Regions from separate parts of the Streptococcus sp. SP8 genome, predicted to be linked through region 2. Evidence: predicted binding sites of a transcription regulator. Region 2 holds the regulator's gene; the other holds the start of a gene.
What was found. The regulator Rex, encoded in region 2, represses fermentation and respiration genes when NADH is low (regulators of the CRP and FNR family bind a similar motif). The targets are predictions, from matches to a motif close to TTGTGAANTANTTCACAA.

Region 1 (3,949 bases), on a different contig from region 2:
AATTGGTGCTGGCGGTAGCGCAGAATGCTTCAGCGCAAGCAACTGTCTTTGAGGCAGAAATCAAGGATAAGCTTGAAGAGGCTAAGGAGACAGTTTCTCATAAGGTCGCTGAGGTGTCTCAAATGGCCCACAGCATGGCCCAATTTTTAACAGACGCAGAAGTGGAGCAACTATTAGGAGAGTTCTCCATGGATACTTGTTGGGACCAAGCGGTAGAGGCGGAGAACCTCGCCCAAGCAAAGGCCTACTCTACTCGCTTGTCAGATTTGGCAGGTCAGCTGGAGGCTGCTTCAGCTCAATTGGTGGACTTGGACAAGGGACAAGCGACGGCCTTTGATTTTTCATAAGTAGGAGAAAAAGATGTTAGAGATCCTGGGAGAGGACAGAGAACGAATTGAGGAGCTCCATCGAGAGATTAAAAAGGAGCAAGAGCGGATTGCGATCAGAAGTTTGATTGCAACGCAAAAAGCCTTGATGATGTTGGAAGGGATGAGTTTGCAGGTAACCTTGGGCGGTCAATCTGAAAAGATGCGCTCTTTTGCTACAACGACCCTAGTTAGTGATTTGAAAGATGGATTTACAGGAGGAGCAGCGGACGCGGTAGAAACAGCACTGAAATCAGTGAAGAAACCGATTTTATTGAGTCCGATTAAAGGAGGTATGTGATGTACCATTCAGGAAATAGTGAATTAGAACAACTAGAAGATCGACATTACCGCTTCAATCAAAAGCTTAGCGAGTTGGAGTGGGATTATGCGGATATGCGTATGGATGTCCGCCAACATACAGAAAATTTAGTGGACTGGCTGAGTGCCCTTCATTTTCAAGCGCCAAGTGCGGAGGCCCAAAGTGGCTTGGAGCGTTTATTTGCCTTGCAAGAAGAGTTTGAGGCAGAACTCAAGCGCTATGAAGAGCGTTTAGAAGAAGAGCGTGAGCGCGAGCAGCAAGAGTACTATAAGCAGCGTCAACAATTAGAACAAGGTGATTGAAACATTCCTCTGGTAGAGATAAGAGGAATGTTTTTGTTTGCTCAAAAACTTTTAAAAATGTGCTCATAAATTCTTGCAAGCGCTTACTTAGTATGTTATAATATTCACAAAGAAACGAAAATAAAATGGTTTTATCAAACCAACAAAAAAGGAGTCGCTTATGAAAGCTGCAACTTATGTATCTGCAGGCAATCTGCAACTGATTGACCAACCAAAACCAGTGATCAAAAATCCAACGGATGCCATTGTGCGTGTCTTGAAGACAACCATCTGTGGGACAGACCTTCACATCCTAGGAGGAGATGTTCCGGCTTGTAAAGAAGGCACGATTTTAGGCCACGAAGGAATCGGGATCGTCGAAGAAGTCGGCGATGCAGTGAATAACTTCAAGGTGGGCGACAAGGTTATCATCTCTTGTGTCACAGCTTGTAATACCTGCTACTACTGTAAACGTAGTTTGCCTTCTCACTGTGAAGATGGTGGTTGGATTTTGGGTCACTTGATCAACGGAACCCAAGCAGAGTATGTCCACATTCCACATGCGGATGGTAGCCTTTATCATGCGCCTGAAACGGTGGATGACGAAGCCTTGGTTATGCTCTCAGATATTCTCCCAACCTCTTATGAAATTGGGGTGCTTCCATCTCATGTAAAACCAGGTGATAATGTCTGTATCGTTGGAGCTGGTCCGATCGGTCTTGCAGCTCTCTTGACTGTGCAGTTCTTCTCACCAGCTACGATTATCATGGTGGACTTGTCTGAATCTCGTCTTGAAGCAGCTAAGAAATTTGGAGCAACTCACACCATCTGCTCCAGCGATATCGCTGAAATCAAGGCCTTTATCAATGAAGTGACCGAAGGCCGCGGTGTCGATATCTCCATGGAATGTGTGGGCTATCCTGCTACTTTTGATGTCTGCCAAAACGTCATCTCTGTCGGTGGACACATCGCCAATGTCGGTGTCCACGGAAAACCGGTTAGCTTCAATTTGGACGAATTGTGGATCAAGAACATTACCCTCAACACCGGTCTTGTCAATGCCAATACCACTGAAATGTTGCTCAATGTCTTGAAATCAGGCAAGATCGATGCGACTAAGCTCATCACCCACCACTTCAAACTCTCAGAAGTCGAAAAGGCCTATGATGTCTTTAAACATGCGGGTGAAAACCATGCTCTCAAGGTGATTATCGAAAATGATATCAGTGAATGAAGTGGCAACTAATATTTGTTCATAGTTTTTTTAGACGGACCAGAGATATTCTGGTCCTATTTTCAACCCCAAAAAGCCAATGATTCCTTGCAAAATAAATTTGTTGTCTTATAATAGAAGTACAGAAAACGATTACATAAAGAGAAAGGTGTGATCTTATGAAACGGTTTTGTTATCATCGTGAATTCTGGATGGACTTCCATTTCTGGATCTTGGTCTTGCTTTTAGCGGCTGTAGCTTTGACGATGCGGGCTCCGCTTTCGGTAGCTAGCCTGGCTTATCTTGCTTTTGTCGGGATTTTGATCCTTCTTCAGGTCTTTCAACCGGCTGTATCGACACGTCAGTATCCAGAAGGTAGCTACCATTTCAATTGGACCTTTTATCGTGATACCCGACTGTATATCAATCTCTTTTTATTAGCAGGTCTCTTGGCAGGCCCAATGGCTTCATCGGATATGGTCTATTGGATTTTGCTTGGAGCCGTCGTCGGCTCTATCGGCTTTGTATTTGTCGTAAAGGAAAAAGCGACTCAAAAGATGGCCTAAGGAATCACCATGTCCTAGATCTCTGAAACTAGTTTCAGAGATCTTTTTATTTTCCCCTAAAATGTGAAACTATAATCCAATTGCACGATTAATATTGTAAGCGCTTTAAAAATAGATTATAATCAATTTACAAGTACTCGAGTTGCCTTATTATCAAAGGAGAAGGAGTTATGTCAAAGATTACAAAAGATGAACTGATTGAACAAATCAAAGACGGCATCATTGTTTCTTGTCAAGCCCTCCCTCATGAACCGCTCTATACAGAAGCAGGAGGAGTCATTCCTCTCTTGGTCAAAGCGGCTGAGCAGGGTGGAGCTGTCGGGATCCGAGCCAATAGTGTCCGGGATATCAAGGAAATAAAGGAAGTGACCAAGTTACCGATCATTGGGATTATCAAGCGTGACTATCCACCGGAAGAACCCTTTATCACGGCTACTATGAAAGAAGTCGATGAGTTGGCAGCTTTGGATATCGCGGTCATTGCGCTTGATTGTACAAAACGGCCGCGTCATGATGGGCTTTCGATTAGTGACTTTATCCATCAAGTCAAAGAGAAATATCCAGACCAACTCTTGATGGCTGATATCTCGACTCTGGAAGAAGGATTGACAGCTGTCGAAGCGGGAGTGGACTTTGTCGGAACGACCCTTTCGGGCTATACGGACTACAGTCCAAAGGTTGATGGTCCAGATTTTGAACTGATCCATCGTCTCTGCCAAGCAGGAGTAGATGTCATCGCAGAAGGCAAGATCCACTACCCTGATCAGGCCAAGAAAATCCATGATCTCGGGGTTCGCGGTATCGTCGTAGGTGGTGCCATTACCCGACCAAAAGAGATTACAGAGCGCTTCGTCGCAGCCTTAAAATGAGAAAACAAAACAGTAGATTGAAGGAGGAGGAGACCGAATAGAGAGTAGTCGAATCTGAAACATGAACAAGAATAGGCGTCCTCATTGAGGATAACCCCCTGTAAGAGTAATCTTACCGCAATCGTGAGGAGAAATCACATGAAAATGAAAAAAGTATTGTGCTCGTTGGTAGCTGGTGCAGCTCTTCTAGCACTCGCAGCCTGTGGCTCTGGCGGAGGATCAAAATCAAAATCTTCTGGAGGAAATTCTGGTAAAACAGAAATTACCTGGTGGGCATTCCCAGTCTTTACTCAAGAAAAAGCAGATGATGGTGTCGGAACCTACGAAAAATCA
Region 2 (3,949 bases):
AAGGAACTTGTCATAATATTGAGGGAAAATCAGTATATAATAGAGGAGAAAGAGTATGATAAGGAGGTAGAATAGTGACAAAAGAGCGAATTTATCATCACTTGCATCATTTCTATAATCTCTTAATAAATGATTTTCCACGAAATGGATTAATTACGAAAGGAATCTACGAAGTAGAGCAAGTCTACCAAACCTTAGAAGCCATTCCTCAGAGTCAGGAGTACTTGATCCGCTGTGAAATTCAACAGTTTTTAAAGGAGCTTGAACAAGTTCAAACAGGTTATCAGATCCGCTTTAATAAAGATGAAGCCTTAGTGTTAGATGATTTGAAGCAAGAAATCGCCTGTAAATAATGAAAGGTCGTTATTTTCTCAATTTATTACGAATTAATAAGTGAGGAGGAAATTATGTACGACATATCATTTATTGAACCATCTTTGCTTCCTAGAGAACGTTTGGTTTCTGAAGGGGTAGATAAGCTGAGTCATCAAGAATTGTTATCCATTCTCTTACGGACAGGCAATAAGCAAAAAAGCGTTTATGAGATTGCACAAGGTCTCTTGAGTTCGGTTAATAGTTTAAAGGAGTTAAGTCAATTAACCCTAGAGGAGCTACAGGAAATATCTGGCATTGGCCGGGTGAAGGCCATCGAACTTCAGGCTGTGATTGAGTTTGGACGAAGGATTCATAAAGATGAATTAATGAGTTCTGAACAGATCATGAGCAGCCAGAAATTGGCCCATAAAATACAACAGGAAATCGGCCATAAGAAACAGGAGCACCTAGTTGCCCTCTATTTAAATACGCAGAATGAAATTATTCATCAACAGACCATTTTTATTGGAACCGTGAATAGAAGTATTGCGGAGCCACGTGAAATCCTGCATTATGCCCTAAAACACATGGCAACCTCCATCATCTTGGCTCACAATCATCCATCTGGTGCTGTGTTCCCCAGTAAAAATGATGATGAAGTCACTCAGCGAGTCTTAGAGGCCTGTGAAGTAATGGGGTTGACCCTATTGGATCATTTGATTGTATCCGAAGAAAACTACTATAGTTATCGAGAAGAAACGGATTATTTGGTATAAAAAAGGTTGGAACCTTCTTGTTCCAACCTTTTTGTTGTTGAAGTATAAGTCTTTATTCTTCGTTTTTACGCATAAAATAAAGAAGTGTTTGCAATTCACTAGTAAGATCGACATATTGGACAACAACCTCTTTAGGAACTGTCAGATGGACTGGAGAAAAGCTTAGAATTCCTTTGACACCAGCATCTACTAAAAGACTAGCAACTTCTTGAGCCTTAACACTTGGAACAGTTAGAATGGCTGTTTGAATGCCTTCTTTTTTGAGATTCTCTTTGATCGTAGAAATCCCATAAATGGGGATCCCATCCTTACTTTTGGTATTAATCAGTTCATGATCATCTACATCAAAAGCCATGACAATTTTCATTTTATTTCGCTCATGGAAACGGTAATTAAGAAGGGCGCTTCCCATATTTCCGATCCCAACAATAGCGACATTAGTAATAGCATTGTCATTTAAAAGATCTGCAAAGAAGTTCATCAGTTTTTTTACATCATAACCAAATCCACGTCTTCCCAATTCACCAAAATAAGAAAAATCTCTGCGAACAGTAGCAGAGTCAATCCCAATTGCATCCGCAATTTGCTTGGAATTGGCGCGCTCTATTTTTTCAGAGTTAAAGCGTTTAAAAATGCGGTAGTAGAGCGATAAGCGTTTTGCTGTTGCGCGTGGAATTGGAGTATTTTTATCATGTTTCACAATATCACAACCTTTCCCTCTTATTGTATAGGAAGATTGTGAAAAAATCAACTATCTTGAACGGTTTTTCAAAAATATTTTTGTCTAAAGAAAAAGCTGATGGTGATGGGAGAGTTCCATCACCATCAGCTTAGTTTTCAGCTTGCTCTACCTTTTTCAAAAAAGCATAGAGCCCATCGACTCTCCCCTTATAGGGGAGTTTTTCACCCTTGTATTCAATGGAAACAATTGAGTAAGAGTCAGGCAGGGTTACACAGCCTGAAAATGCTAGGATGCAGGCTGCAAGGTCGGGATAAGTAGTCATTCGTTCTACTTGGTAAGCGTCGATATAAGTTAGGGTTACCATATTAGACCTCTGTTTTGTTGAAAATTTCTCTTTCGACAAGACTATCCATTAGGAAATAAAATTTTTGTTGGATAATGTCATTTTCTGGATTTTTAAAGATATTCACCAGACGAAGTCCAGACTTATCTGTAATATTGATTTTAAAACCTGTGAGGTCTTTGTTGAAGATAATTTTAAGCAAGAAGCCTTCACCGCTATTTGGAACAGCTTCGAGCAAACGATTTAACTCGTAATTTCCAACTTTTGTAACAGCAAATGTATTGTCACGTAAGGTATATTTTTTAACATTTGGGTGTAGACTATAGGTATATTTGCAGTCTTTCAATGAAACACTTGTTTCAAAAGCCATATTGTTCTCCTATGATAAAATTTCTTTAAGTTTTGAGAGGAAGTCTTGAACCTCCTCTACGGTATTGAGTTCTGAAAAACTAATTCGAAGGGATTCTTTTAGGCGTGAGCTATCTTTTCCATAGAGCGCCTCAAGGACATGGCTGGGTTGAACTGTACCGGCGGTACAAGCAGAACCTGTAGAGACAGAAATTCCAGCAAGATCGAGTCGCATCAATAATACATCATTTTGGACACCCGGAAAGCCAAGGTTCCAAACAAATGGAAGATGATCGTCATTCGCATTTACGTAGTAGTCGTAGGCTGCTAAACCATTGACTAGTTCCTGGCCAAGTTTTTGAACCTGGTTGAAATTTTCTTCTTGATGAAGTGTAGCTTGCTGAAGCGCAGTTGCCATCCCGACAATAGAAATGAGATTTTCCGTGCTGGCTCTCATCTTACTTTCCTGATCCCCACCATGGATGAGATTATCAAAGTCTGGGACAGCTGCATAAAGGAAACCAACTCCCTTTGGTCCATGGAATTTGTGGGCAGAAGCACTGAGAAAATCAATTCCCAACTCTTCGGGATAGACAGGGACCTTTCCGATTGCTTGGACAGCATCAACGTGAAAGGCAGCTGGATGATCTTTTAAGAGTTCTCCGATTTCTTTAATCGGTAGAAGATCGCCAGTCTCGTTATTGGCAAACATGGTAGAGACAAGAATAGTATCCGGTCTAAGAGCGGCCTTGATATCACTAGCCAGAATGCGTCCAACTCTTGGTTGGACGATCGTAACTTCAAAACCGAAACGTTCTACAAGATATTCGATGGGTTCTAGAACCGCATGGTGTTCCAAAGCGGTCGTAATGATGTGTTTGCCATCTGCTTGGTGTTTCAAGCAGTAGCCTTTTATAACGGTATTATTACTTTCTGATCCACCTGAAGTGAAGAAAATACGATTTGGAAGAGTATGGAGAGACTGAGCAATCTGCTCGCGAGATTCCCGGAGAAGTTTACTAGCCATCCGTCCATGAGCATGAAGGCTCGATGGATTTCCAAAAGTGGTCTTCATAGTTTCAGACATTTTATCAATGACTTCAGGTAGAAGGGGAGTTGTTGCGGCATTATCAAAATATATCACATTAAGACCTTATTTCTTGTGGTAGGCAAATAGAGGACTAACAGGTTTTCTTTCTTGAATGCGAACAATAGCTTCAGCGATCAGTTCGCTAGCTGTCAGATAGTTAATATTTTTTGGTGTTGGTCCATTTGGAGCAACAGAATCGGTTACTAAGATTTCTTTGATCGGAGCTTGGTCTAATAATTCAACAGCTCCTTTTACAAATAAACCATGGCTTGATACAGCATAAATTTCAGTAGCACCTTCGCGTTTGACGATTTTCGCAGCTTCTGAGAATGTCTTACCAGTATTGAGGATATCGTCAATCAAGATCGCTTTCTTGTCTTTGACATCCCCGATAA

Region 1: the regulator Rex is predicted to act here: its motif matches at 1,082-1,099, upstream of PCY11_RS04620 (zinc-dependent alcohol dehydrogenase family protein).

The regions. Positions count from the first base shown of each region.
Region 1 is NZ_JAQFJL010000003.1:48,396-52,344, forward strand. Features, by position in the region: gene PCY11_RS04605 (hypothetical protein) at 1-347, shown strand, start outside; gene PCY11_RS04610 (hypothetical protein) at 361-666, shown strand; gene PCY11_RS04615 (hypothetical protein) at 666-989, shown strand; gene PCY11_RS04620 (zinc-dependent alcohol dehydrogenase family protein) at 1,150-2,202, shown strand; gene PCY11_RS04625 (ABC transporter permease) at 2,361-2,747, shown strand; gene PCY11_RS04630 (N-acetylmannosamine-6-phosphate 2-epimerase) at 2,918-3,616, shown strand; gene PCY11_RS04635 (extracellular solute-binding protein) at 3,755-3,949, shown strand, end outside.
Region 2 is NZ_JAQFJL010000001.1:186,804-190,752, reverse strand. Features, by position in the region: gene PCY11_RS00905 (porphobilinogen deaminase) at 75-353, shown strand; gene radC (DNA repair protein RadC) at 408-1,091, shown strand; gene PCY11_RS00895 (redox-sensing transcriptional repressor Rex) at 1,144-1,791, opposite strand; gene PCY11_RS00890 (DUF4649 family protein) at 1,922-2,137, opposite strand; gene PCY11_RS00885 (DUF1831 domain-containing protein) at 2,139-2,486, opposite strand; gene PCY11_RS00880 (cysteine desulfurase family protein) at 2,496-3,608, opposite strand; gene PCY11_RS00875 (ribose-phosphate diphosphokinase) at 3,618-3,949, opposite strand, start outside.